One region of the Streptomyces sp. NBC_00271 genome, then DNA from elsewhere that is predicted to be linked to it. Evidence: riboswitches for the same ligand, from Rfam matches in the RefSeq annotation. Region 1 holds a riboswitch; each other region holds the start of a gene.
The links. Region 1 has a riboswitch for cobalamin ahead of OG798_RS05785 (GNAT family N-acetyltransferase). Riboswitches for the same ligand answer to the same signal wherever they lie in the genome.
Positions count from the first base shown of each region.

Region 1 (9,550 bases):
GGTGTCACGTTGATCAGGCGGGGCTGTCCCACAGCACATGCAGGGTCGGCGGCTTGCGGAAGACGAGCCCCTGCGGGGTGGCCGGACGGGCCGGGTCGAGGCGCAGGGCGGGGAGGCGTTCGAGCAGGCGCTGAAGGGCGATACGGGTCTCCAGTCGGGCGAGGTGCGCGGCGAGGCAGTAGTGCGGGCCGTGCGCGAAGGCCAGCTGGAGACGCGCGTTCTCGCGGCGGACGTCGAACCGATCGGGATCGGGGAAGACGGCCGGGTCGCGGTTGGCGCCGGCCAGGGAGACGGTGACCAAATCACCCCGGCGGATCGTGGCCGGGCCGAGGACGGTGTCACGGGTGGCGTACCGGTCCACGACCGCCGCTCCGGGTTCGAGGCGCAGCGACTCCTCGATCGCGCCGTCCAGCAGGCCGTCGTCGTCGCGGACAAGGGCGAGTTGGCCGGGGTGTCGCAGCAGGTGCAGCAGGGCGTTGGTGATCATCGCCTCGGTGGTCTCTATCCCGCCGAACATCAGCACCGCGGCGTTGGAGGCCACTTCGGGCAGCTCCAGCCGCTCGGCGGCGGAGCCGAGGAGCGACGTCGCGCCCGGGTCGGCGACGGTGGCTTCGACGGCGGCCCGCAGCCGCGCGTACGCCTCCGCGCCCGCGGGTGCCGCCTCGTGTCCCGCGGTGATGTCCGAGACCGACCGCACGATGGAGTCGTACCAGGAGAGCACCGTGTCCGCGCTGGTGCCGACCAGCCCGAGCGCCTCGGTCACGACGGCGACGGCGAGCGGGCCGGCGAAGGCACGTCGCAGTTCGACGGCGCCCGCCGGTTCCAGCGCGGCGATGAGCCGGTCGGTCTCCCGCTCGATGAACGAGGCGAAGCCGCCGCGAACTTCCCTGGGGCGGAAGGGAGCGGTGAAGGGCTCCCGGTGGCGGGCGTGCTCGTCACCGTCCAGGGACAGCATGCTCGGGCCGACGACCTGTGCGGTGGAGAACCGGGGGTCGTCGACGGTGAAGGTCGCGGGGTCCCGCATCACGTTCAGTGCGAGATCACGGCGGGTCACCAGCCAGCCGTCCAGCTCGGGCAGCCAGGAAACAGGCTCGTGGGCACGGAGTCGCGCCAGCCGCGGATGCGGATCCGCGGCGAGTTCGGCGAGCGTGGTCGCGGCACCGAGCGGGAAGGAGCCGACGGCGCTCATCGCAAGCCTTGGCCGGGCACGAGGAATTGGATCACAACCAAGGCTAACAATCGCGCTGAGGCCGCGGCTGACGGGGCGTGACAATTTGCCGAGGCCAGTCAAGGGAATCCGGTGCGAATCCGGAGCTGACGCGCAGCGGTAAGGGTGACAGGCGGGGCAACACGAAGCCACTGGACGGCGGTCATATGTGACCGGAGTCCGGGAAGGCGCCTCGTCCGGGCGATCCCGAGTCCGAAGACCTGCTGGCGGACCGTACGAACGGGCCCCGCGCCTGGGCCCTCGACGCCAGAGAATGTCCCGTGCCCGTTGCGCGCCCAGCCCGCCGCTGTGCCCTGCTCCTTTCCGGAGCCCTGTTGCTGACCGCTTGTGGTGGCGGCTCGTCCGCCGACGGGAGCAAGTCCCCGAAATCCGCCGGTGCGGTGTCGCTCGACAACTGCGGCCGGAAGATCACGATCGCCTCCGCGCCGAAGGCGACCATCCCGGCCGGAGGAGTTCATGGACGTCGGTACCACCGTCTATCAGGGCGACACGGCGCTCGGCGTCGTCGAGGAGTTCGTGCATCTGCGGCTGGTGCCGTCGCGCGAGCATTCGCCCGAGCGGGACGAAAAGGTCGCCGCCGAGGTACGGGAGCGGATCGCGGACGAGGTGCGCCGGCCGGGGTTCCTGGCGGTGACGGCCCGCATCGGCAGTCGGCTGTGCGGCTTCGGCACCGCCGTGCGCTCCGCGGATCCCGCCCCGGAACATCCGGTACTGGGGGCGCGGCGGTCGCAGGAGTGGCTCGCGGGTGCCGTACGGATCACCGATCTCGTGGTGGCGCCCGCGGCGCGCGGCCGTGGCGTCGGCACCGGGATCCTCGACATACTGCTGCTGCCCGCCATGGACGACCGGGCCTGGGCGGTGACCGACCATCAGGACACCACGGCGCTGAACTTCTTCCGCTGCCGGGGCTGGCGCCAGACCGTGTACCCGCGGCCGGGGGCGCACCCCGCGCAGATCGTCCTACTCGCTCCACGGCACCCGACGCTGTCCGAGATCCCTGTGCTGCCGTAGTACGAACCCGGCCTGTTGATCAAGACCACCCCTGGGAGGTCAAGGTCACAGCCGCGTCCTCTGCTGCTCACCTGCGTATCTGGCCTAGCATCCGAGCATGACGGTCCTGCCTGACGACGGGCTCTCGCTGGCCGCCGAGTTCCCTGACGCGACCCATGAGCAGTGGCAACGCCTGGTTGAAGGCGTCCTGCGCAAGTCGGGCAAGGAAGTCTCGGGCGCGGCAGCGGAAGACGCCCTGTCCACGACGCTTGAGGACGGGCTGCGCGCCCGTCCCCTGTACACCGCGGACGACTCCGCGCCCGATCCCGGCCTGCCCGGTTTCGCTCCCTTCGTACGGGGCGGACGCCCCGAGGGCAACACCCTCGGCGGCTGGGACGTACGGCAGCAGCACACGGCCGCCGACGGCGCGGCGGTCCTCGCGGACCTGGAGAACGGCGTCACCTCGCTCTGGCTGGTCGCCGGTGCGGGCGGCATCGCGGTGTCCTCGCTCGGCCGGGTCCTCGACGGCGTCTATCTCGACCTGGCGCCCGTCGTCCTCGACGCGGGACGTGAAGTCGAGCCCGCCGCACGCGAGTTGCTACGGCTCTACCAGGAGCGCGGGGTCGCCAAGGAGGCGGCGCGCGGCAACCTGGGAGCCGACCCGCTGGGCCACGAGGCCCGTACGGGAGACAGCGGGTTCGACTTCGCGCCCGTCGCCGCCCTCGCGGGGCTGTGCGCCGAGGAGTATCCGGGGCTGCGGGCGCTGACCGTGGACGCGCTGCCGTACCACGAGGCCGGTGGCTCGGCGGCGCAGGAGCTGGGCAGTTCGCTGGCGACCGGCGTCGCCTATCTGCGGGAGCTGACCGAGGCGGGCCTGACCGTGCAACAGGCCGCCGCGCAGTTGGAGTTCCGGTACGCGGCCACCGCCGACCAGTTCCTGACCATCGCCAAGTTGCGGGCGGCGCGCCGGCTCTGGGCGCGGGTGAGCGAGGTCTGCGGGGCCCCGGGCGGGCAGGTGCAGCACGCGGTGACCTCGCCGGTGATGATGTCCCGCCGCGATCCGTGGGTGAACATGCTGCGCACGACGGTCGCGACGCTGGCCGCCGGCGTGGGCGGCGCCGACGCCGTCACCGTGTTGCCCTTCGACCACGCCCTGGGTCTGCCGGACGCGTTCGCCCGGCGGATCGCCCGCAACACCTCGACCATCCTGGTCGAGGAGTCGCATCTGTCCCGGGTGATCGACCCGGCGGGCGGCTCCTGGTACGTGGAGCGGCTCACGGACGAACTCGCCCACGCGGGCTGGGAGTTCTTCCAGTGGATCGAGCGGGAGGGTGGCCAGGCGGCGGCCCTGCGCTCCGGGCGGCTCGGCCGGGACCTCGCAGGCACCTGGGAGGCGCGCAGCGCGAAGCTCGCCAAGCGGCGCGAACCCGTGACCGGGGTCAGCGAGTTCCCGAACCTCGCCGAACGCCTCGTAGAACGTCCTCCCGCCCCCGTACCGCCGTCCGGCGGGCTGCCGCGGGTGCGGCGCGACGAGGCGTTCGAGGCGCTGCGGGCCCGCTCCGACGCCCACCTGGCGGCGACCGGTTCCCGGCCGCGGATCTTCCTGGCCGCCCTCGGCCCGGCCGCCGCGCACACCGCCCGCCTCACCTTCGCCTCGAACCTGTTCCAGGCGGGTGGCATCGAGCCCGTCACCGAGGGCGCCTTCGAGGACAGCGGTGCCACCGAGGTCTGCCTGTGCTCCAGCGACACGCTGTACGAGGAGCGGGCCGCGGAGGTCGCCGGGGAGCTGAAGGCGACGGGCGCCGGGCACGTGTTCCTCGCGGGCCGTCCCGGGCAGTACCCGGATGTCGACGCCTATGTCTTCGCGGGGTGCGACGCCGTCGCCGTGCTCTCCGCCACCCTCGACCGTATGGGAGTGTCCTGATGGCAGCGATGGGAATCCCCGACTTCTCCGGGATCGAGCTGGGGGTCCCGAAGGCCGACGGCGGCAGCGACGAGTGGCGAAGCGCCGTCAAGAAGGCCACGGGCGGGGCCGATCTCCTGTGGGAGACCCCGGAGGGCATCACGGTCGAGCCGCTGTACACCGGGCAGGACCTGGAGGGCCTGGACTTCCTGGGCACCTACCCGGGCATCGCCCCGTATCTCCGGGGCCCCTACCCGACGATGTACGTCAACCAGCCCTGGACGATCCGTCAGTACGCGGGCTTCTCCACGGCCGAGGAGTCCAACGCCTTCTACCGGCGCAACCTCGCGGCCGGCCAGAAGGGCCTGTCCGTCGCGTTCGACCTGCCCACCCACCGCGGCTACGACAGCGACCACCCGCGCGTGACCGGTGACGTCGGCATGGCGGGCGTGGCGATCGACTCGATCTACGACATGCGGCAGCTCTTCGACGGCATCCCGCTGGACAAGATGACCGTGTCGATGACCATGAACGGTGCGGTACTGCCCGTACTCGCGCTGTACATCGTGGCCGCCGAGGAACAGGGCGTACCGCCCGAGAAGTTGGCCGGGACCATCCAGAACGACATCCTCAAGGAGTTCATGGTCCGCAACACCTACATCTATCCGCCGAAGCCGTCGATGCGGATCATCTCCGACATCTTCGCCTTCACCTCCCAGCGGATGCCGCGCTACAACTCCATCTCCATCTCCGGCTACCACATCCAGGAGGCGGGCGCGACGGCCGACCTGGAGCTGGCGTACACGCTGGCCGACGGGGTGGAGTACATCCGGGCGGGACGGGAGGCGGGGATGGACGTGGACGCGTTCGCGCCCCGGCTCTCCTTCTTCTGGGCGATCGGCATGAACTTCTTCATGGAGATCGCCAAGATGCGGGCGGCGCGGCTGCTCTGGGCCAAGCTGGTCAAGCAGTTCGACCCGCAGAACGCCAAGTCCCTTTCCCTGCGCACCCATTCGCAGACCTCCGGCTGGTCGCTGACCGCGCAGGACGTGTTCAACAACGTCACGCGTACGTGTGTGGAGGCGATGGCGGCGACGCAGGGGCACACCCAGTCGCTGCACACCAACGCCCTCGACGAGGCGCTCGCCCTGCCCACCGACTTCTCGGCGCGCATCGCCCGCAACACCCAGCTGCTGATCCAGCAGGAGTCGGGCACGACGCGGGCGATCGACCCGTGGGGCGGCAGCGCGTACGTCGAGAAGCTGACGTACGACCTCGCGCGCCGGGCCTGGCAGCACATCGAGGAGGTCGAGGCGGCGGGCGGTATGGCCAAGGCCATCGACGCGGGCATTCCCAAGCTGCGCATCGAGGAGGCCGCGGCCCGCACCCAGGCCCGGATCGACTCCGGACGCCAGCCGGTCATCGGCGTGAACAAGTACCGGGTGGAGACCGACGAGCAGATCGACGTCCTCAAGGTCGACAACTCCTCCGTACGCACCCAGCAGATCGAGAAGCTGCGGCGGCTGCGCGCGGAGCGCGACGAACAGGCGTGCCAGGACGCCCTGCACGCCCTGACCCGGGCCGCCGAAGGCACCGGCAATCTCCTGGAGCTGGCGGTGAACGCGGCCCGCGCGAAGGCCACGGTCGGCGAGATCTCCGACGCCCTGGAGAAGGTGTACGGGCGGCACGCGAGCCAGATCCGTACGATCTCCGGTGTGTACCGCACCGAAGCCGGCGAGTCGCCGTCCGTCGAACGCACCCGCACCCTGGTGTCCTCCTTCGAGGAGGCCGAGGGCCGTCGGCCCCGCATCCTGGTCGCCAAGATGGGCCAGGACGGGCACGACCGCGGCCAGAAGGTGATCGCCACCGCCTTCGCCGACCTCGGCTTCGACGTCGACGTCGGCCCGCTGTTCCAGACCCCGGGCGAGGTGGCGCGCCAGGCCGTCGAGGCGGACGTGCACATCGTCGGGGTGTCCTCGCTGGCCGCCGGGCACCTCACGCTCGTACCGGCGCTCAGGGAGTCGCTCGCCGAGGAGGGCCGGGAGGACATCATGGTCGTGGTCGGCGGGGTGATCCCGCCGCAGGACGTGCCCACGCTCCTGGAGATGGGCGCGGCGGCCGTCTTCCCGCCCGGGACGGTGATCCCGGACGCGGCGTACGACCTGGTGCAGCGGCTGTCCGCCGACCTCGGCCACGACCTCTGACCCCCATGGCGATCGAACTCGACACCTATGTGAAGGGCGTACTCGACGGAAAGCGGGCGCTGGTGGCGCGCGCCATCACGCTCGTGGAGTCGACGAGGCCCCAACACCGCGTCCTGGCACAGGCGTTGTTGACCGAGCTGCTTCCGTACAGCGGGAAGGCGCGGCGGATCGGTATCAGCGGCGTACCCGGTGTGGGCAAGTCGACGTTCATCGACGCGTTCGGCACGCTGCTCACCTCGCTCGGGTACCGGGTCGCGGTGCTCGCCGTCGATCCGTCGTCGAGTCGGACCGGCGGTTCGATCCTGGGCGACAAGACCCGGATGGAGCGCCTGGCCGTCGACCCGGCGGCCTTCGTACGGCCCTCCCCCACCGCGGGCACGCTCGGCGGGGTCGCGAAGGCGACCCGGGAGTCGATCGTGGTGATGGAGGCCGCGGGCTACGACGTGGTCCTGGTGGAGACGGTCGGCGTCGGCCAGTCCGAGACCGCCGTCGCGAACATGGTCGACTCCTTCCTGCTCCTGACCCTGGCCCGCACCGGGGACCAGTTGCAGGGCATCAAGAAGGGCGTCCTGGAACTGGCGGACGTCATCGCGGTCAACAAGGCGGACGGACCGCACGAGCGGGACGCCCGCGCGGCGGCACGGGAGCTGGCCGGCGCGCTGCGGCTGATGCATCCCGCCGACGCGGCCTGGACCCCGCCGGTCCTGAGTTGCAGTGCCCGTGAGTCGACCGGTCTGGACACGGTCTGGGAGCGCCTCGAACAGCACCGCACACTCCTGAGCTCCACCGGCCGTCTCGCCGCCAAGCGCCGCGACCAGCAGGTGGACTGGACGTGGACGATGGTCCGCGACGAACTCCTCGGCCGCCTGCACGCCGACGCGGCCGTACGCGCCCTCGCCCCCGGCCTCGAACAACAGGTGCGGGACGGGGAGTTGACGGCCACGCTGGCCGCCGAGCGCATCCTGGGGGTGTTCGGCGGCGAGCGCGGCTGAACTGCGTACAGGGCGCACCGGATGCTGCGGTGAGCCCTGTACGCGCCCCTGTGTGCCGGGGGAAAATGCGCCATGTCGACGGTCATGTGGCTGAGGTGGCGCGTACTCGGCCGCTCATTTTCGAGAAAGCAGGTCGGCTGCCGTGCTCTTGCGTCTGCCCACGTCCGTTTCCGAAGCACAGGAGTGCATGGCCGAGGGGGCGGTGCCCATAGGCGGGGCGACCCTGATATGGGCCACCTGGCAGCGGGACGGCTTCCCCGAGCAGGCCATGTCGCTGCGCGACCTGCCGGAAGCCAACACGATCGGCCGCGAGACGCTGGGCGGGGCCGTGATACTGAACCGGATCGACGACCGCGTGCCCGAAGCACTGCGCCGGGCGGCGGCCACCGTGGGGACCGGAGCCGTGCGCCGCACGGCCACCGTCGGCGGCAACATCGTCGGGAGCACCCTGCGCTGTCTGCTGCCCGCCTCACTCGTGCTGGAAGCGCGCGCGGTGGTCCTGGATCCGGACAGCGTCTACGAGACCGACCTGACCGAGGTACTGGCCAAGGGCCACCTGTTGCTCGGCCTCCGCTGGCGCGATCCGATCACCAGCGCGTACCGCAAGCTGCCCGGCGAGGCGGGCGGTCCGCCACCGCTCGTCGTCGCCGCCGCTCTGCACACCGCCGACACCGGAGGAACGCGGCTGCGCGTCGCCGTCCGCGACGGGTACGACGTGATCACCGAGTGCACCGAGTACGACTCCGACTCCGGACAGGTCCTCGACGACCTGCGTCGCACGGCCGTCGGCGCACTGCACGCCACAGCCTGGGAAGCGGTCCACGAGCTGGTCACCGACCTCTTGTCCCGTCCCAGCGGTCGTTGAGGGCCCTCCCGAACACCGACAACACGGTCTTGGCGCTGCCGCCGTCGGCCCGAGGTCGCCCGTCGGGCAGGATGGGCGCCATGACCGAGATCCACACGCCCCGCCTCCTCCTCCGCCGCTGGTCCGACGACGACCTCGTGCCGATGGCCGACATCAATGCCGACCCCCGGGTCATGCACTGGATCGACGACGGCTCCGTCCGCGACCTGGACCACACGGCAGAGGCCATCGAACAGTGGGAGGAGGAATGGGACGAGGAGGGATTCGGCCTCTTCGCGGTCGAACTGCTGGCCTCCGGCGAGCTGGCCGGCTTCGTGGGCCTGTCCGTGCCCGAGTTCCTGCCGGAGGTACTGCCCGCCGTCGCCATCAGCTGGCGGCTCGGCTCACCGTTCTGGGGTCAGGGGTACGCCTCCGAAGCCGCCCAGGCCACGTTGGAGTTCGCGCTCCAGGACCGTGGCCTCGACCGCGTCATCAGCATCACCCGAGCGGGGGACGACGCCTCCGAGAACGTCATCCGCAAGCTCGGCATGACGCCGGAGCGCGAGACGACGCACCCGGTGTACGGCTATCCGCTGCGCGTTCACGCCATCGATCTCACCGAGTTCCAGGCCTGAACCCCGCCGAGCCGTCGATTCCCGCGGTTCACGTCCTGGTACGGTCCGGCGCGGCCGGCTGCGCGACGAGCACCTGGGTGAGCGGGATCCGGGCCAGCTGGATCGCTCCGTACAGGATCAGGGCGGCCCCGACGGTCTCGGGGATCAGCCACCAGCCGGTGCGTACCCGCTCCGCGTACAAGGTGACGCCCAGGACGAGGCTGACCAGGGCGTCACCGAGGGTGAGGGCGGGCTGGGAAGCGACGAGGGGGCCGGACTGGACGGCGTTCTGCAGGAGGAACAGCGCGCACACTCCGGCGGCGGCGAAGGCGTAGGTCTGCCAGGCGAGGAAGAACCCGGTGACGCCGCCCGTCTCCCAGGCGTGCGTGGCGTCCTTGATCAGGGCCGCGGTGAGGGCGTAGCCGATGGCCGCCGCGGCGCCGAAACAGGCCGCGCGTGCGCGTCCTGCGGGGCGTCGCAGCGCGACACCGACGGCAGCCACGACGACGCCGACGCAGCACACGATGGCCAGGATCCACCCGCCGGTGGTGGGCCGGTCGATCCCGACCGAGGGGGCGGCCGCGGCCAGCACGGTACCCAGCCCTACGGCGATGCACACCACGGCGATCCACCCACGCCGGGTCACCCGCCGCCGTAGCACCAGACCGCCGATGAGCAGCGCGAACGGCAGTTCCAGGACGAAGATCGGCTGTACGACGGACAGCGCTCCGTTGACCAGCGCCAGCGCCTGGAAGCATGCCGCCGCCATGACCGC
Region 1 covers NZ_CP108070.1:1,177,052-1,186,601, forward strand. The annotation lists gene OG798_RS05775 (acyltransferase family protein) at 1-13, shown strand, start outside; gene OG798_RS05780 (cytochrome P450) at 14-1,189, opposite strand; cobalamin riboswitch at 1,268-1,448, shown strand; gene OG798_RS05785 (GNAT family N-acetyltransferase) at 1,685-2,239, shown strand; gene OG798_RS05790 (methylmalonyl-CoA mutase subunit beta) at 2,337-4,142, shown strand; gene scpA (methylmalonyl-CoA mutase) at 4,151-6,325, shown strand; gene meaB (methylmalonyl Co-A mutase-associated GTPase MeaB) at 6,331-7,317, shown strand; gene OG798_RS05805 (FAD binding domain-containing protein) at 7,460-8,182, shown strand; gene OG798_RS05810 (GNAT family N-acetyltransferase) at 8,263-8,796, shown strand; gene OG798_RS05815 (DMT family transporter) at 8,825-9,550, opposite strand, start outside.

Region 2 (9,550 bases), 8.9 Mb from region 1:
AGTGGGCCACCGAGGTGGCCCTTCGGCACCGGGAGGGTGGTCGTGTCGTGGTGCGGCTCCGGGGAGCCCCGCTGGTGGACGCGGCGCGCCGGAGGCTCTGGCTGGTGACCGGCGCGGCGCTGACGAACCCTGCCGGACCGTCCGACCCGAATGCGGCCGCGATGTGGGGCCGCACGCTGGCGCAGCTCCCGCTGCCGGTGGCGGTCTACGACCTCGATGCGCGGCTCGTGGCCGCCAACGAGGTCATGACGCGGGTGATGGGCAGGACCGAGAAGGAGATGCGGGGCCTGACGCTGTGGGAGATCGAGCCGAGCTGGCCCTTCGACGAGTACGACCGCCTCCAGCGGGAGGTGCTGCGCACCGGTGAGATGATCTTCCATGAGCAGCACGGCCAGGCTCCCGGCGAGACGCGGGAGCATGCGTGGTCGATGTTCCTGTCGCCGTTGAAGGACGAGAACGGCACGGTGCACGGGCTGTCGGCGACCGTGTTCGACACCACCGAGCAGTACTGGGCCCGACAGCGTCTGGCCGTGCTCAACGACGCGAGCCTTCGCATCGGCAGCACCCTGGATGTGACCCGAACGGCCGAAGAGCTGGCCGAGGTGGCTGTGACCGGGTTCGCGGACTTCGTCACCGTGGACCTGCTGGAATCCGTGGCGCAGGGCGAGGAGCCCCGGTCGGTGCCGCCAGGCGAGTCGGTCACGGTCCGCCGCGCCGCGCAGCGATCGGTACTGAAGGGATGCCCGGAGTCGGTGGTCGCCTCGGGCGGCACGGGGCGCTACCCGGCGGATTCGCTGCCGGTGCTGGCGCTGGTCAGCGGCCGGGGCACCCGGCACCGGTCGGACGACCCGGCGCTGCGGGCGTGGGTCGAATCATCCCCGGCCCGTGCCGCGACCGTGGGCAAGTACATGATCCACTCGGTGATGATGGTCCCCCTGCGGGCCCGGGGGGTGACCCTGGGCATGGTGCACTTCCTGCGGCACCGGACGCCGGAGTCCTTCGGCGAGGACGACCTGCTGCTCGCGGAGGAGATCGTCGCCAGGGCGGCGGTGAGCGTGGACAACGCTCGCCGCTACACCCATGAACGCCGCACGGCGCTGGCACTCCAACGCAGTCTGCTGCCCGAGCGGCCACCGGCTCTCACGGCGGTGGAGGTCGCCTACCGCTACCTCCCGGCCGGTTCCGGAGCCGACATCGGAGGGGACTGGCTCGACGTGATCCAGCTGTCCGGCGCGCGGGTCGCCCTGGTCGTGGGCGATGTGGTGGGCCATGGCATTCAGGCCTCGGCCACGATGGGGCGCCTGCGGACCGCCGTACGAACTCTCGCGGACGTCGATCTCGCCCCCGACGAGTTGCTCACCCAGCTCGACGACCTCGTCATCAGGCTCGACCGGGAAGAGGGTCCGGAGGCGCGCGGACGGGCGGAGGAGACGTCGGGTGAGGTCGGGGCCACCTGCCTGTACGCCGTTTACGACCCGGCGTCCCGCCGCTGCACCATGGCACGCGCCGGGCACCCGCCGCCCGCCCTGGTCACCGCGGACGGCACCGTGCGGTTTCTGGACCTGCCCGCCGGGCCGCCGCTCGGCCTCGGCGGTCTGCCGTACGAGTCCACCGAGGTGGAGCTCGGTGAGGGAAGCCTGCTCGCTCTCTACACCGACGGCCTGGTCGAGACCGCCGACCGGGACATCGGCGTCGGGCTCGAACTGCTGCGCCGGGCGCTCAGCAGTCCGGCCGACACGCTGGAGGAGACCTGTGACCAGGTGCTGAGCACCGCATTGACCAGCCCTCCCGCCGACGACATCGTCCTGCTCCTGGCCCGTACCTCCGCGCTCGACGCCCGGCAGATGCGGACCTGGCACCTGCCGCTGGATCCAGCGGCCGTCGCCGGGGCCCGCAAGGTGGCGGGCGAACAGGTGGCCGCGTGGGGGCTGGACGAAACGGCGTTCGCCACCGAGCTGATCGTCAGCGAACTGGTCACCAACGCCATCCGTTACGGCGAGGCGCCGATCCGGCTACGCCTCATCCGCGGCTCCACGCTCATCTGCGAGGTCTCCGACGGCAGCAACACCGCCCCCCATCTGCGCAGAGCCCGGGTCTTCGACGAGGGCGGGCGCGGGCTGCTGCTGGTCGCCCAGGTCGCCGAGCGCTGGGGCAGTCGCCAGACCCCCACCGGCAAGACCATCTGGGCCGAACAGCCACTGCCCGCCTGACACCAGCACGCCCCCCGCGCCGCCACCGGCGCCGACCGTGACGGTGGTGGCGGGCTCACGGCACCGGTCGTACCTCGGGCGGACGCCGCCGGGCGGAGTTCACGAGCCGGTCGGCGAGCGCGACGACGAGATCGCGGAGCTCGTCGGGTCGCTCGATCACGAAGGGCAGATCGAGCGACGCGAGCACCGGAGGCAACCAGTCGAGCCGTTCCACACGCAACCGGACACGCGACCAGAGCTCGGCATCACCGTCCGCGCGTCCCAAAGCCCGCGGCTCCTCGACGATCGCGACGCTGGCCGGAAGCCGGACACGGATCTGCTCGACCGTCCCCCGGATCCACAGGATCACTTCGTGCCGGTACGGAGCCTCGGCGAACCCCGACACGACGCGCCGCGCCGGATCGAGTCCCGCGGGCGGCTCGAAGGAGCCCGGCAGGGACCTCGCGTCCGCGATGCGGTCGAGCCGGAACGTGCGGTCCGCACCGCTCTCGGGCTCCGCACCGGTTACGTACCACCGGCCCGAGTGGACGACGAGCCCGTACGGGTGCACCGTGCGGGCGCTGTGCCGGCCGTCTCCGGCGGTGTATTGGATCGAGATCGGCCGGCGATGGCGGATCGCGTCGGCGATCGGAAGCAGGACCGCGCTCTCCGGTGCGGCCGTCTCGTCGGGCGGAGCGGTGAAGGCGAGGGAGTCGAGCACGGCGTCGAGCCTTCGAGCGAGGTGCTTCGGCAGGACGCGCCGGATCTTGGCCGTGGCCGTCTCATGGGCGGTGCCCGTGGTCGTCGGCAGCCCGGCTCGGCGACCGGCGATCAGGCCGAGCAGCACGGCCAGCGCTTCGTCGTCGCCGAGCATGAGCGGAGGCATGCGGTGGCCGGGGGCGAGCCGGTACCCGCCGTAGCGGCCGCGCACCGATTCGACGGGCACATCGAGGTCGACCAGGTGGTCCACATACCGGCGCACGGTGCGTTCGTCGACGTCGAGCCGCTCGGCGAGTTCGGCGGCGGTCCTGATGCCGCCCGACTGCAGGAGCTCCAGCAGGGTGAGCACGCGAGCTGTGGGCCTGGGCATGCTCAGAAGTATCCCCGCGATACCGGGCGGAATGTGTCCGCTATCTCTCCTAGCCTCCGTGAGTACGCATCCCACCGAACTCACCGGGAGATCATCGTGAACCTCGTCTCGATCCGCGTCATCACGGGCGATGTCGCACGCCTCGTCGACTTCTACGAGCGCGCGACCGGCATCCGGGCGAGCTGGTCCCACCAGGACTTCGCCGAGCTCCGGACGGCGTCAGCCACTCTCGCGATCGCCGGCGTCCGCACCGTGCCGCTGTTCGCGCCCGACGCCGCCCGTCCGTCCGACAACCGCTCCGTGATCATCGAGTTCCTCGTCGACGACGTGGACGGCGTGTACGAGAACCTCACCGGCTTCGTGGAGGACTTCGTCAACAAGCCCACCACCATGCCTTGGGGCAACCGTTCGCTGCTGTTCCGCGACCCCGACGGCAACCTCGTCAACTTCTTCACCCCGGTCAGCCCTGACGCCGTCAAGAAGTTCGCTTCCTGACGACGCCGAGGCGGAGCCGGCGGGCTGGGCTACGCCGCGAAGGTGACCCCTCGCGCCGTGGTCATGAGCGGCGTGCGCGGCGGGACGCGTACACCGCCCCGGCACCGAGGGCGACCACCAGGGCCGCGCCGCCCGCGAGGGTGCCGACCGGCGCGCTCGCACCCGTCTCCGCCAGCGGCGGCCCGCTGTCGCTGGGCGACGGCTTGGGCGTGGCGGGCGGCGTCGACTCCAGCGGGGGCACGTCCGGCGTCGTGGGAGGCGTGGTGGAGGGCTTGGGGCTGGTCGGAGGCGGGGTCGTCTCCTCGGCGGGAGGCTGTCCGCCCGCGGGAGTCGTGGGCGTGACCGGGGTGGCGGGAGTGGTCGGGGTCGACGGCGTCGGGGTGGGCGAGTCCGACGGGCCGGGGGTGCACGGCTGTTCGCCCCCGTTCCACGCCGCTATGAGGTGGTAGGGGGTGACGACGTTGTCGGGCTCGTAGGGCACGGGGCCGTGTCCCTCCCCCGTCTTCCCGTCGTAGGTGATGTCGTCGCCGTACAGGTCGATCTGGCCGTAGCAGTCCGGCGCCTTCACGGTGAGCTTCTGCCAGGTCCGCTTCGCGTCGTCCGTACCGGCGACGTCGTCGGCGGTGAGGTAGACCGTGGCCTTGTCGACCAGGCTCTGGTGTCCGGAGACGTACCAGTTCGGCCCCTCGGTGGTGTATTCGGCGAGGGACACGGGGTACTTGCAGCCCTCCCCGACCGTCTGGCCCGGAGCCAGCCGGACCTGGACGCTCCCGGGAACGGTGTCCCATTGATGGAACCCGCCCTGCGAGGTCCAGTCGGCGCCCACGACGTTTCCGTCGGCGCCGACGATGCGGTACTGGACCGTGGCGGACTCGCACGCCCCGGCGGTCGTGGCACTGGCCACCCCCGCGCCGAGCAGGGGCACGGCGGAGGTGGCGAATGCGGTTGCGGCGAGCACAGCCAGAGTTCTGGAGTGTTGCGAACGCGACAAGATGAGCCTCTGTGAAATCGAAAGTGTGGGAGGTGATGGCGCGCGAGTGACCGACGCGGACGGCAGAACGGGATGACCCGACGCAGAACCGGCGGCAGGCATGCCGCCCAAGCCACTCGTGTCGCTTCGCTCACTTCAGACGCGGCGAAGCGAGCTGGATTCTTTCAACTCTTAACAACTCCCGTCAATCCTTCACCGGTTGACCACTCTCTCCACGGAACACACCCCGATGGTAGGGGACTTACAACACGAGAAGGCCCCCGGATGGTTCCGGGGGCCTTCACTCGTGTGGCGCGTCAGGTCAGCTGGGGACGGCGACCCGTCCGCTCGCGGCGGCCGTCACCGGCTTGGGGTTCAGCAAGCGCTCGGCCAACTCGCCGAAGACCAGGCCGAATCCGCCCCACAGGACGGTCTGTATGGCCAGTGCGGAGAGACGGAACCGCCACAGCAGGGTGGCCGGGAAGTCCTTCGGCACCTCGTTGATGACCGGCAGGAACGCGTACGCCAGACCGATCACGACGGCGAAGGCGGCCACCGCGCCAACGGTGGCGTACCAGGTGCCGATCCTGGGTGCCAGCCGCTTGCCCAGGATGGTGGCGGCGATCGCGAGGAGCACGCTGAGCACCATCATCAGGAAGTACAGGGTGGTCCGCTTGCCGATGGTGTCGGCGTTGCCGACCGACGGCGGGTTGGCCGGGTACTTCAGGAACGGCACGACGTACACGGCCAGCAGCGCGCAGCCGGACAGCAGCAGTGCGGTCGCCCGCGGGCTGAAGCGGCCGACGCGGCCGAGCGCGAAGGAGAAGGCCAGCGCGGCGATGCCGCCGAAGGCGACGCCGTAGACCAGGACGCCGGTGGCGAGACCGGCGGTGGACTGCAGAGACCGGGAGACGATCTCCATCTCGTGCTCGTGGGAGTGGGCTTCCTCGAAGCTGATCGCGCTGTCGACGTTCGGCTCACCGAGGAAGTAGGCGGCAACCAGGGCGAGCAGGCCGGCACCGAGGCCGGCCAACATGCCCCGCACGAGCAGATTTCTTACCGTCGCGGAGTTCATGGGAGTGCTGGGGTTCCCCTCGGTCAGTGGCAGGGGAAGCCGAGAAGGTGGCGGGCGTCGTGTACCCACTCGTGGACGTCCGAGCCGGAGACGACGGAGGTGGCGCCCTGTTCGGCACCGACGAAGTACAGCAGGACGAGCATCAGAATGCCGAAGAAGACCGCCCACGGAGCAATCGCCTTGAGCGGCAGCTTGGCGGGAACGACGGGGGTGGTGGTTGTCGGCTGGGCGACGGTCTGCGCCATGGCAGGGCCTCCTCGGGAGTTCGCGTCCCATCTCGGTGGTGCACTGGACGACGGCTACGGGTCTGACTCACAAGGGGTCCCAGCGGGCTGGAGCCTCTCGTTCACAGTGGCGCGACCGTGCCGGTTTCCCACCGGCTTCCGTCTTGCCGTCATCGATATCGCACCGACCGTACCGCGTGTCGGGTGTGGGGCCAAGACCGCGCCACCTGGCGTGATCTTCCTCTCGCACCAGGTGGGCGGTCCCCTGTGAACAGCGGGTCAGCCGTGGCGGAACCCGGCTGAGTTCGGGGCCCCGGCCTCGCTCTCAGACCGAGGGGGACCGGTCCGCGTCCTGGGACTCGGGCGTGTCCGTCGTACGACCGAGCTTCTGTGCCTCCTCCAGCGTGCGAGCCCCGCGGAGGGGGGAGAACGTGAGCCAGAACGAGACGACCAGGTAGGAGACCCCGACGGCCCACAGGGCCGTGCCGGGTGACAGGGCGTCAGCCAGCGCACCGCCGACGAGGGCTCCCAGGGGCAGCGTCCCCAGGGCGACAAGGCGGTAGCTCGCGGTCACCGCGCCGATCTGGTGCTCCGGCGGAATGGCCTGCCGCAGGCTGACGGCGAACACGTTGAACAGTGCGACGCCGAAGCCGTTCACCATCATGGCGACCGACGCGAGCACGGCGACGTACCCGCCGACCTGGCTGACGGCGGGTACGAGCAGCAGACCCACCGCGGCCAGCACCGCACCCAGGGCCAGCACACCGCCGACGGCCCACCGTCGGGTGAGCCGGGTGGCGCAGAGCGAGCCGATCAGGGCCCCCACACTGCCGATGCCGGTGATCACGCCCACGGTGGTGCCGCTCATGTCGAGGTCACGGACGGCGAACACCAGGAAGACGGTCAGGAACGCCTTCTCGTGCAGGTTCGATAGGCCGGCCTGAACGCACAGGTCCCGGATCGGGCGCAGGGACCACGTGTAGCGGAGCCCGGAGCCGATCGCCTTCAGCGCCGACTCACGTGGCTGTTCGGGGGCCTTGACGCCCCGCAGCAGCAGACCGCTCACCGCGGCACCGGCGGAGCATGCGGCGGCCACCGTCAGGGTCGGCGACGCCCCCAACTGGCCGACGAGGAAGCCGGCCGCGGCCGGACCGGCGAGGGTGCTGACCGAATACGTCGCCTGGTGCAGGCCGTTGGCCGCGGCGATGGAGTTCAGCGGCAGGAGCCTGGGCAGCGTGGACTGGTAGGCGACTTCGTAGAAGACGGTGGCGACACCGATCACGGCGGCGGCGACGACAAGTTGGCCGAAGTTCAGCCCGTCGGCCGCCTGGAACGCGGCGAGCACCGCAAGCGCCGCGCCCTGAGCGACACTCGCGGCGACGAGGGTGCGGCGCGGCGGATACCGGTCGACCATGACACCGGCGATCAGCGAGAGCACCACGACGGGGACGAACTGCACCGCCGAGACGAGTCCCACGCCCGTGCCGTCCGCATGGAGGTAGGTGACCGCGATCAAGGGTAGGAGAAAACTGGTCAGCTGTCCGCCGAAATGCGCCGAGGTTTCTCCGAGCCAGATGTTGCGGAAGTCTTTGTTGTCCGCGATCAGGATTCGAATATCCTTGTCGAATATGGCCACCGCAACCCCCGGTCAAGTCTTCATGAAAAAAATCACGGCAACGCTAGCATGGCGCACCATGGTCCGCTAGCGTGCGGGTGGATGTCGCTGTTGCACCCCATTCACGGTAACAGGAGTCGCGGAATGTACGACCATTCAGGACTTACCGCCGAGGAAGTCGAACTGCTCCCGTCCGAGAAAGATGTCCGGCTTTATTCGGAGCGTGGCTGGTATTTGTCGGAGAAGCTGCTCACCGACGCCGAAGTGGACGCCCTGACCGACGCGAGCGAGCGCTACTACGCTGGTCAGCGCGATCGGGAGCTTCCGAAACGGCCGGACCGACTGGCCGACTGGACCCCCGCCGACGGAGATGTCCAACGCAACAACGACTACATCCACTACCAAGACGAAACGATGAGGAAAATCCTGAGGAAACCCATCATCGGGGCGGTGGCCGCCCGCTTGGCACAGACTCCTGGAATACGCGTCTTCCAGGCCACACTGATCTACAAGCCGCCCATCGCCGAAGAGAAGTCGAACATTGTCTCCTGGCACTTCGACAAGTATTTCTGGCCCACCTGCTCGTCGGACGAAATGCTCACCGCCTTCATTCCGTTCCACGACTGCACCGAGGAGTCGGGCACGATCACCATGGTGAACGGAAGCCACCGCTGGCGGCATCGGCACGGCGCCGCCCGGCCGGTCGGTGATCCTCAGGATGTGGGGCGCGACTATCTCCTGAACGGTGACGCGGAGCGAAACGGCGCCGTGGTCGAGAAGGTTCCGGTGCACATTCCCAAAGGACACATGACCTTCCACCACTGCCTCCTCTACCACGGCAGCGGCGCCAACCGCAGTCCCCGGCCGCGCCGGGCCATCTCCTTCCATCTCCAGGACGGGACGAACACCTACCGCGACCACACCCTGTCCGACGGCCGGCAGGAGCCCTACAAACACGATTTCCTGGTCCGCAGGACTGCCGCCGGTCAACCGGACTACTCCGACCCGGAGTTCTGCCCGGTGCTGTGGCCCGTCGGCGAGCCCGGCGGCCCGGAGGCCTCCCTCACAGGGGAGTGACGCGGGTCAGGTCCCACTCCTCCTCGCTCATGCCGGCGCCCGCCTCCTCACGGACCGCGTCGGCGAGAGCCTGGTCCGCCACCGTGTCCCGTCGCAGTCCGGCGGGCGCGGTGGCCGGCAGGGGAACGACGGCCGCCCACAGGGGGTGCAGCGAGGCCCCCCGGTGAACCTTCGCCTTCAGGGAGGAGGGCCCGAGGTGGAGCGTGGTCATCGCGTTGCGTTCCATGTGGTGGAGCGGTTCGTAGTAGACGGCGTTGAAGTACTCGTAGGTGTTGCGCGTCCGCTCGTAGTCGAAGCCGGCCACCCGGGCGTAGAAGGTGTCCCGCCAGGCGAAGCACAGGCTGGCGCCGACCAGTTCCCCCTTCTCGTCGACGCAGCGGAACACGGTGCTCAGGTCGTCCAGGCAGTTCGCCTGGACGGTGAGGAACGTGTGGATCTCCGCGAGGTCGAGGGAGGCGTTGTACCGGTCCATGGTCTGGCCGACCAGTGGCGCGAACTCGTCGACGCACGCGGACAGCGGGGCCGTCTCCACGTGCAGCCCGGAGTCCGTGAAGCGCCGGATCTCGTACTCGCGCTTGCGGACGTTGCGGCCGAGCAGCTGACGGTAGGACTCGAAGGTGCCGACGTCGTTGTGCACCACGGCCTCGGCGGCTCGCAGCTGCGCCCGCACCCCGAACCGGCCCGCGAGCAGCCGCAGACTGTCGGTGGTGAGGAAGTCGAAGAGCAACGCGTCGCAGCCGAGCGCCGCGGCCCTCTCGGCGGCACCGGCGACCAGGGCGTCGAGCGCCTCCCCTGCCGTTCCGGGATCCTTCGGC
Region 2 covers NZ_CP108070.1:10,077,351-10,086,900, reverse strand. The annotation lists gene OG798_RS45890 (SpoIIE family protein phosphatase) at 1-2,210, shown strand, start outside; gene OG798_RS45885 (helix-turn-helix transcriptional regulator) at 2,266-3,279, opposite strand; gene OG798_RS45880 (VOC family protein) at 3,376-3,774, shown strand; gene OG798_RS45875 (hypothetical protein) at 3,836-4,732, opposite strand; gene OG798_RS45870 (CbtA family protein) at 5,067-5,819, opposite strand; gene OG798_RS45865 (CbtB domain-containing protein) at 5,843-6,064, opposite strand; cobalamin riboswitch at 6,100-6,248, opposite strand; gene OG798_RS45860 (MFS transporter) at 6,369-7,679, opposite strand; gene OG798_RS45855 (phytanoyl-CoA dioxygenase family protein) at 7,761-8,735, shown strand; gene OG798_RS45850 (hypothetical protein) at 8,722-9,550, opposite strand, start outside.
Region 2: linked by a shared signal. The riboswitch ahead of OG798_RS45865 (CbtB domain-containing protein) and the one ahead of OG798_RS05785 (GNAT family N-acetyltransferase) in region 1 are both predicted to bind cobalamin.

Region 3 (9,550 bases), 2.2 Mb from region 1:
GTCCCCACGAGCAGGAAGCGTGCCGCGTGCCGTACGGAGACACCCTCGCGCTCGACGTACGAGGCGCCCATGGCGGCGGCGTCCAGCAGCAGGTCGACCAGGTGGTCGTGCAGGAGGTTGACCTCGTCGACGTACAGGATCCCGCGGTGCGCGTCGGCCAGCAGCCCCGGCTCGAAGGCCTTCACGCCCTCCGCGAGCGCCCGCTCGATGTCGAGCGCGCCCACGAGCCGGTCCTCGGAGGCGCCGACGGGCAGCTCGACCATGCGGGCCGGCCGGGTCTCGAAGGCGCCCGGCTCGTGCGGACCGTCGGGACAGGCCGGGTCGGGCCCGGCCGGATCGCACGAGAACCGGCACCCGGCGACGACGTCCACCCCCGGCATGAGCGCCGACAGGGCGCGTACGGCCGTGGACTTGGCCGTGCCCTTCTCACCGCGGACGAGCACACCGCCCACGGCGGGCGACACGGCGTTCAGCAGCAGCGCGAGCCGCAGGTCGTCCTGGCCGACCACGGCCGTGAACGGGAACGGGGTACTCACTGGTCGTCGCCCTCCAAGTCGCCTTCGAGCTCCAGATAGGTGGCACGCAGCCGCTCCAGCGTGTCCGCGTCCGGCTCGGCCCACAGCCCCCGGTCGGCGGCCTCGAGGAGCCGCTCCGTGATGCCGCGCAGCGCCCACGGGTTGGACTTCTTCATGAAGTCCCGGTTCTCCGCGTCGAAGACGTACTCCGCGCTGAGCTTCTCGTACATCCAGTCGTCCACGACCCCGGCCGTGGCGTCGTAGCCGAAGAGGTAGTCGACGGTCGCCGCCATTTCGAAGGCGCCCTTGTAGCCGTGCCGTCGCATGGCGGCCATCCAGCGCGGGTTGACGACCCGGGCGCGGAAGACACGGTGGGTCTCCTCGCCCAGCGTGCGGGTCTTCACCTGGTCGGGTACGGCCGAGTCGCCGACGTACGCCTCCGGGCTCGCGCCCGTCAGGTGGCGGACCATCGCGACCATGCCGCCGTGGTACTGGAAGTAGTCGTCGGCGTCGACGAGGTCGTGCTCACGGGTGTCGACGTTCTTCGCGGCGACGGCGATGCGCCGGAACGCGATCTCCATGTCCCCGCGCGCCGCCCGCCCGTCCAGCCCGCGCCCGTACGCGTAGCCGCCCCACACCGCGTACACCTCGGCGAGGTCGGCGTCGGAGCGCCAGTTGCGGGCGTCGATCAGGGGGAGGAGACCGGCGCCGTACGCGCCCGGCTTGGAGCCGAAGATGCGGGAGGTGGCCCGGCGCCGGTCGCCGTGCTCGGCGGTGTCCTCGTCGGCGTGCGCGCGGACGTAGTTGCGGTCGGCGGGCTCGTCCAGCTCGGCCACCGCGCGCACCGCGTCGTCGATCAGGCCCACGACGTGCGGGAACGCGTCCCGGAAGAAGCCGGAGATGCGGACCGTGACGTCGATGCGCGGCCGGCCCAGCTCCTCCAGGCCCACCACGTCGAAACCGGTCACGCGGCGCGAGGCGTCGTCCCAGACCGGGCGGCAGCCGAGCAGCGCGAGGATCTCGGCGATGTCGTCGCCCTGGGTGCGCATCGCGGACGTGCCCCAGACCGTCAGACCGACGGACTTCGGGTACTCGCCCGTGTCCTGCAGGTACCGCTGCACCAGGGAGTCGGCGAGCGACTGCCCGACCTCCCAACTCAGCCTGGACGGGATCGCCTTGGGGTCGACGGAGTAGAAGTTGCGGCCGGTCGGCAGGACGTTAACCAGCCCGCGGGTCGGTGAGCCCGACGGGCCCGCGGGGACGTAACCGCCGTCCAGGGCGCGCAGGATGTGGGTGATCTCGTCCGTCGTCCGGGCCAGACGCGGCACGACCTCACGGCAGGCGAACTCCAGTACCGCGACGGCGTCGGGGAGTTCGACGCCCAGCACCTCCCGTACGAGAGCGGTGCTCTCGGACGTCACCCAGCCGCGCTCCTCCATGCCCTCCGCCATCCGGCGGCACAGCTGCTCCAGCAGGTCGATCGCGTCCGCCCCGGTCCGCGCCGGCCCCTCGACGAGGTCCGTCAGCTCGACCGGCACCTTCACCGGCGCGCCCGGCTCGGCGAGCAGCTCCTTCTCGACCAGGCCGAAGTACTCGGCGAGGCAGGCCCGCAGCCCCGGCAGCGCGTTCGCGGTGCCACCCCACACCTGGGAGGCGCGCAGCACGGCCAGCACGAGGTTGACGCGGGGCTCGGCCTCCGGGCCGCCGCCGAGGATGTGCAGACCGTCGCGGATCTGCACGTCCTTGATCTCGCACAGATAGCCGTCGATGTGCATGACGAACTCGTCGAACGCCGCGTCGTCCGGCTGGTCCTCCACATGCAGGTCGTGGTGGAGTTCGGCCGCCTTGACCAGCGTCCAGATCTGCGCGCGGACGGCCGGGGCCTTCGTCGGGTCCAGGTCGGACACGAGCGCGTACTCGTCGAGGAGCTGCTCCAGCTTGGCGAGGTCGCCGTAGGTGTCGGCGCGGGCCATCGGCGGTACGAGGTGGTCGACGACCGTGGCGTGGCCGCGCCGCTTGGCCTGGGTGCCCTCGCCGGGGTCGTTGACGATGAAGGGGTAGATGAGCGGGAGTTCACCGAGGACGGCGTCCGGCGCGCAGCCGCCGCTGAGCCCGAGGCCCTTGCCCGGCAGCCACTCCATCGTGCCGTGCTTGCCCATGTGCACGACGGCGTCCGCGCCGAAGCTGTTTTCGAGCCAGCGGTACGCGGCCATGTAGTGGTGCGACGGCGGCATGTCCGGGTCGTGGTAGATCGCGATCGGGTTCTCGCCGAAGCCGCGCGGCGGCTGGATCATCACGACGATGTTGCCGAACTGCAGGGACGCGAGCACGATGTCGTCGCCGTCGACGTAGAGGGAACCGGGCGGCTCGCCCCACGCGTCCAGCATGCCTTGCTTGAGATCCGGGTCCAGCTTGTCGAACCAGGCCCGGTAGTCGGCCAGCGGCACCCGTGCGGGCGCGGCGGCCAGCTGCTCCTCCGTGAGCCACTCGACGTCGTGGCCACCGGCGTTGATGAGCCGGTGGATCAACTCGTCGCCGTTGTCGGGGTGTCCCTCGACGACGTACCCGGCGTCCCGCAGCGCGTCGAGCACCCGTACCGCCGAGGCGGGCGTGTCGAGGCCGACCGCGTTGCCGACGCGGGAGTGCTTGGTCGGATAGGCGGTGAAGACGAGCGCGAGCTTCTTGTCGGCGTTCGGCTTGTGCTTCAGCCGGGCGTGCCGTACGGCGATTCCGGCGACGCGGGCGACCCGCTCGGGGTCGGCGACGTAGACCGGCACCTCGTCGGGCCCCTGCTCCTTGAAGGAGAAGGGGACGGTGATCAGACGGCCGTCGAACTCGGGGATCGCGACCTGCATCGCCGCGTCCATGGGGGAGAGGGCGGCGTCCGACGCGTCCCAGGCACTCCTGGACGAGGTCAGGCAGAGTCCTTGCAGCACGGGCACGTTCAGGTCGGCGAGCGCGCCGATGTCCCAGGCCTCCTCGTCGCCGCCCGCGGACGCCTCGGAGGCGTGTGTGCCGCCCGCCGCGAGCACGGTGGCGACCAGCGTGTCCGCCGTGCCGAGGATCTCGTACAGGGCCGCGTCCGCGCCGCGCAGCGAACCGCAGTACACGGCGAGCGCGTTGGCGCCGCGCGCCTCGATCGCGTCGCACAGCGTGTCCACGAACGCGGTGTTGCCGGACAGATGGTGGGCCCGGTAGAAGAGCACGCCGACGGTCGGGCGGCCCTCGACGAACGCGCGCTCGCCGTGGACGCCGTACTCCGGCATCTTCCGCGGCTCCTCGAAGCCCTCACCCGTGAGCAGCACGGTGTCGGACAGGAACCGGGCCAGCTCGGTGAGGTTGTCCGGGCCGCCCTCGACCAGGTAGCGCAGCGCCTCGGCGACGACACCGGCGGGCACCGACGACTCCGCCATCAGTTCGGCGTCGGGTACGGACTCCCCGCCGAGCAGCACGGTGGGGATGCCCGAGGCCTTCAGCTTCCGCAGGCCCTCCTCCCACGCACGCTTGCCGCCCAGGAGGCGTACGACGGCGATGTCCGCGCCCTCGACGAGGGACGGCAGTTCGCCCTCGACATCCACCCGGGTGGGGTTGCCGATCCGGTACGGGGCGCCGGAGGCACGCGCCGCCAGCAGATCGGTGTCGGCGGTCGACAACAACAACACTGTGCTCATGCGGGCGCTCCCGGTGGAATGAAAGGCAGTCCTTGCGGCGCGCCCGACTCGATGAGCCGCCACAGCGCGTCCGTGTCCGCGTGTTCCTCGATCAGATCGCCGAGCCGGTCGAGCTGCTCCTCGCGCAGCGCCGCGAACGACGTGTCGGCGGCCGGCACGAAACGACGGCCCGCGGCGGCCGCCACCTCGCGCAGGAAGGCACGCCGGAAGCCGTCCGACTCCAGCGAGCCGTGCCAGTGCGTGCCCCAGACGGCGCCGACCCGGCAGCCGTCCAAGAAGGGCTCACCGCCCGTCACATCGGCGACGCCGTGATGGATCTCGTAGCCCTCGACGTGCTCGCCGAGCGCCTCCCCGACGGGCCGGGTCAGGGTCTTCTCGCGTGCGAACCGCACCCGGACCGGCAGGAGTCCGAGCCCGTCGACCTGACCGGCGCGCGACTCGACCTCGTCCTCGATGTGCTCGCCGAGGACCTGGAAACCGCCGCAGATGCCCAGCACGGGCCGCCCCTCGGCGGCTCTGCGCAGGATGGCGTCCGCGAGTCCGCGCTCGCGCAGCCACTCCAGCGCCTTCACCGTCCCCCGGGTCCCGGGGACGACGACGAGGTCGGCGTCGGCCAGCTCCTCGGCCCGGTCCACGAACCGCACCACGACACCCGGCTCGGCGGCCAGCGCGTCCACGTCCGTGAAGTTGGACATCAGCGGGATCGCGCAGACGGCGACGCGCAGCACGTGCTCGCCGACGGGGGAGGTCACTCGGGACTCCCGGACCGCTCCCCGCAACGACACCCGCAGCCCGTCCTCCTCGTCGATGCCGAGGCCGTGTCGGAAGGGCAGGACGCCGTACGTAGGCCGCCCGGTGAGGCCGTGGAGCATGTCGAGCCCCGGCTCCAGCAGGGAGACGTCCCCCCTGAACTTGTTGACGAGGAACCCGGCGACGAACTCCTGGTCCTCCCGCGACAGCAGCGCGACCGTCCCGAAGAACGAGGCGAACACACCCCCGCGGTCGATGTCGCCGACGACGAGCACGGGCAGCCGCGCATTGCGCGCGATCCCCATGTTCACGATGTCGGTCCGCCGCAGATTGATCTCGGCAGGACTGCCGGCCCCCTCACAGATCACCGCGTCATACGTGCCCCGCAACTCGGCGAGACAGTCCAGCACGGTGGTGAGGAGGGCTTCCTGCCGCCCACCGTGGTAGCCACGGGCGGTCATCTCGCCCACGGGCTTTCCCATGAGGACGACCTGACTGCTCCGGTCGCTGCCCGGCTTGAGCAGCACGGGGTTCATGAGCGCGGTCGGCTCCACCCGGGCGGCCTGCGCCTGCATGGCCTGCGCGCGCCCGATCTCGGCGCCCTCGCGCGTCACGAACGAGTTCAGGGACATGTTCTGCGCCTTGAAGGGCGCGACCTTGACGCCGTGGCGCACCAGCCACCGGCAGATCCCGGCGGTCACGACGCTCTTGCCGGCGTCGGAGGTGGTCCCGGCGACGAGCAGCCCGCCGCTCATGACGTACGCCCCTTCCTGAGAAGCCTCTGTGCGAGCAGCCGTCCGCCGGCGCTCACGCCGAGGGCGAGCCAGCCGACACGCCGTGACAGCCGTACGGCCCGCTCGATGTCGTCGACGTGCACGGCGCGTCCGGCGCCGTTGAGTTCGGGCCGGTGCTCGACGCGCCCGCCGTAGGAGAGGGTGCCGCCCAGGCGCACCCCGAGCGCCCCCGCGAACGAGGCCTCCACGGGCCCGGCGTTGGGGCTCGGATGCTTGACGGCGTCGGCGCGCCAGGCTCGCAGGGCCCCTCGGGGACTGTCACCCGCGAGGGCGGCGAGCACGGCGGTGAGACGAGCCCCCGGCCATCCGGCGACGTCGTCGAGCCGGGCCGAGGCCCACCCGTACCGCCGGTATCTGGGCGACCTGTGACCGACCATGGCGTCAAGGGTGTTGACGGCCCGAAAGCCGACGAGCCCCGTGACTCCGCCCACGGCACCCCACACCAGGGCGCCCACCACGGCGTCGGAGGTGTTCTCGGCGACGGACTCGACGACGGCGCGCGCGATGCCGTCGGCGCCGAGGGCCTGGGGATCCCGTCCGCACAGATGCGGCAGCCGCTCCCGGGCCGTCTCGATCTCCCCGTCCGCGAGGGCGTCACCGATCGCCCGGGCCTCCCGCCCGAGCGTGGTGCCCCCGACGACGGCCCAGGTGGCGGCGGCCGTCAGCGCGAGGGACGCGGCACGTGAGGGGCGTACGGCACGGCAAGCGACGGCGGCGAGTCCGGCGGCACCTCCCACGCACACAGCGGTGTGCAGCGCGCCCCACCCGCGGTGGTCCCGCCACAGCACCCGCTCCACGGCTGCCGCGCTCCGCCCGAACACGGCGACCGGATGCCCCCGGCGGGGATCGCCGAGCAGCAGGTCACCGAGGAGGCCGGCGGCGGCGCCGTACGCGAAGACGCGATCGGCACGCACGGGGTCAGCCGACCGTCAGGTCGGGTGGAACCGTCGCTCGCAGGGCACTTGGGCAGCCGCGCATGGCGTTATGTCCTCACTCAGGGTGTCCGCGCCCTGGTTCGACGAGACCGGCGGGGAGAGTTCCTGGCTCCCGGGGAGTTCCTTCCCCGGTCACAGTGGCGGGACCGCGCCGGATTCACACCGGCTTCCTCTTCTGTCGCCGTACTTGGCTCCGGCAGTCCACCACGGGTTGGAAGACCCGTCAACTTGCCGTTGACCTGCGCGGGGAGAGTGTGCGAAGGCCCACATACAGGTGGGGTGCGGGACGGTGATCCGTCCCGCACCCCACTCGAAGTGCTGCCCGTTTTGGGTTACTTGCCGACGATCAGGAAGATGCCGTACGCCACCGCCGCGGCGCACGCCGCGAAGCAGACGTACGCGCCGGTGACCGCGAGGGTCGCGGAGCCGCCCTGGGCGGACGCGGACTCGCGCTTGGAGAGGCCGACGATGCCGAGGGTGAAGAGGCCGACGAGGCCGACGGTGGTCACGAGGCTGACTCCGAAGACGGAGCCGAGGGCTGCCCAGTCGATGTGCATGCTGTTCTGTCCTTACACCGTGGCCGGGCGGGTGGGCTCCGCGTCCGGGGACGGGATGGTGGTCTTCAGGTCGCCGGACAGGTCGCCGGTGACGGGGCCCGCGGGCGGCGGGGTGACGGCGGCGATCGCGGTGGTGACGACGCCCGCGGGCTCGGCGTCGACGTCGTTGACGTTGTCGACGGTGACCGGCTGGCGGCGGGAGAGCTTCCAGATGGTGCCGGCCCCGGCGACGAGCAGGGCGCCGGTGAGGACGATGCCCCAGGTGCCCTGCTTGGTGAGGAACTCGGCGGAGGCACCGGCCAGACCGGCGGCCGGCAGGGTCAGGCCCCAGGCGACGAACATCCGGGTCGCGGTCGACCAGCGGACCACTCCGCCCTTGCGGCCGAGGCCCGAGCCCATCACGGCGCCGGAGCAGACCTGGGTGGTGGAGAGGGAGAAGCCGATGTGCGAGGAGGCCAGGATGGCCGTCGCGGCGCTGGTCTGGGCGGCGAAGCCCTGCGGCGGCGCGAGGTCCGTGAGGCCCTTGCCCATGGTGCGGATGATGCGCCAGCCGCCCAGGTAGGTGCCGAGCGCGATGGCCGTACCGGCCGAGACGATGACCCACAGCGGGGGGTTCGAGCCCGGGGCAATGACGCCGCCGGTGACCAGGGCGAGGGTGATGATGCCCATCGTCTTCTGGGCGTCGTTCGTGCCGTGCGCCAGGGAGACCAGGCCGGCGGAGGCGATCTGGCCGGCGCGGTAGCCCTTGGCGGTCGCCTTCTCGTCGGCGCGGTTGCCGATCCGGTAGGTCAGCCGGGTGGCCAGCATCGCGGCGAGTCCGGCCACGATGGGCGCGGCGACCGCGGGGATGAGCACCTTGGTGACGACGGTCGAGCCGTTCACCGACGACCAGCCGGCCGACATGACCGCGGCGCCGATCAGGCCGCCGAACAGTGCGTGGGAGGAGCTGGAGGGCAGACCCAGAAGCCAGGTCAGCAGATTCCAGAGGATGGCGCCGACGAGCGCCGCGAAGATCACTTGGACGCGTATGCCCTCTTCGTTGATGATCCCGCCGGAGATCGTCTTGGCGACCTCCACGGAGAGGAACGCGCCGACGAGGTTCAGCACGGCGGACATGGCCACCGCCGTCTTGGGCTTCAGGGCGCCGGTCGAGATGGTGGTCGCCATCGCGTTGGCAGTGTCGTGGAAACCGTTCGTGAAATCGAACACGAGAGCGGTGACGATCACGATTCCGAGGAGGAGCGTGATGTGTTCCATTTACCCAGGCTTCTGTTTGGCGTCAGTGGCAGGTGGACCGTAGGCAACCTGAGTGAACGGAAGATGAACTGGGGCGGGCGCTGGGGTGTCTCAAACGGTGGACCGCCCCTCCGCTTGTAATGACCAGTGTGCGGGAGGGGCGGCCTGACCTTTGACCAGATGTTCGAACGGAGGCGGAATTTCGGCTCCGCCGGGGGATTGTTCGAGGGCTTCTAGCCCGCGGCGAACTGCCTCAGCCGGGCCATGGATCCGTTGAAGAGATTCTGGTCACCCGGGAGCGTGCCGCTGTTGTCGTACTGCCAGAACGTCCACGTCGACCAGCCGGCCGGCAACGCGCCCGTGTCCGCCGAGTCGTAGCGGGCCAGCCAGAGGGCGTGGTTCGCGGCGAAGGCGCCGCTGCCGCCGGTGCAGGTGTTCCACCAGTGGGTGGTCGTGTAGATGACGGGACGGCGGCCGGTCTCCCGTTGGAGTTCGTCGCTGAACGCCTGGATCCAGCTCACGATCCTGGCCTTGCTCAGGCCGTAGCACTTGTGCTTCTTGTCGTACGGGTTGTACTCCATGTCGAGCGCGGGCGGCAGCGTCCAGCCGTCCGCGCGCCAGGCGCCGCCGTTGCGCACGAAGTGCGCGGCCTGGGTGGCGCCGGACGACTTGTCCGGCACCGCGAAGTGGTAGGCGCCACGGAGGATCCCCGCGTCGCGCGCTCCGTCGTACTGCCGGCCGAAGTACGGATTGCGGTACGTGTGGGACTCGGTCGCCTTCACATAGACGAACCGGGCGCCTTTCTCTTTCGCGCTCTGCCAGTCGACGTTCTTCTGGTGCGAGGAGACGTCGTGGCCCCTGGGTTTGGCCGCCGCGGCGACCGGGGCCCCGGCGAGGACGGTCCCCGCGGCGGTGAGCGCCGCCACGGCGGCCGTCGCCGCGAGCACGCGGGCGCGGCGAAGAAGTGGTTTGTGGTCACGGGCCATATGTCCCCCCGGAATGGCGACGTGCGTGACAAATCCCCCAGAGGCTATTGGAAGATCGTTGAAAGCCCGTCGATCGCCAGCCAATCACCCCGAGGGGGCGATATGT
Region 3 covers NZ_CP108070.1:3,397,107-3,406,656, reverse strand. The annotation lists gene OG798_RS15965 (putative cobaltochelatase) at 1-536, opposite strand, end outside; gene cobN (cobaltochelatase subunit CobN) at 533-4,186, opposite strand; gene OG798_RS15955 (cobyric acid synthase) at 4,183-5,691, opposite strand; gene OG798_RS15950 (cobalamin biosynthesis protein) at 5,688-6,644, opposite strand; cobalamin riboswitch at 6,746-6,886, opposite strand; gene OG798_RS15945 (hypothetical protein) at 6,998-7,222, opposite strand; gene OG798_RS15940 (inorganic phosphate transporter) at 7,235-8,479, opposite strand; gene OG798_RS15935 (lysozyme) at 8,692-9,444, opposite strand.
Region 3: linked by a shared signal. The riboswitch ahead of OG798_RS15950 (cobalamin biosynthesis protein) and the one ahead of OG798_RS05785 (GNAT family N-acetyltransferase) in region 1 are both predicted to bind cobalamin.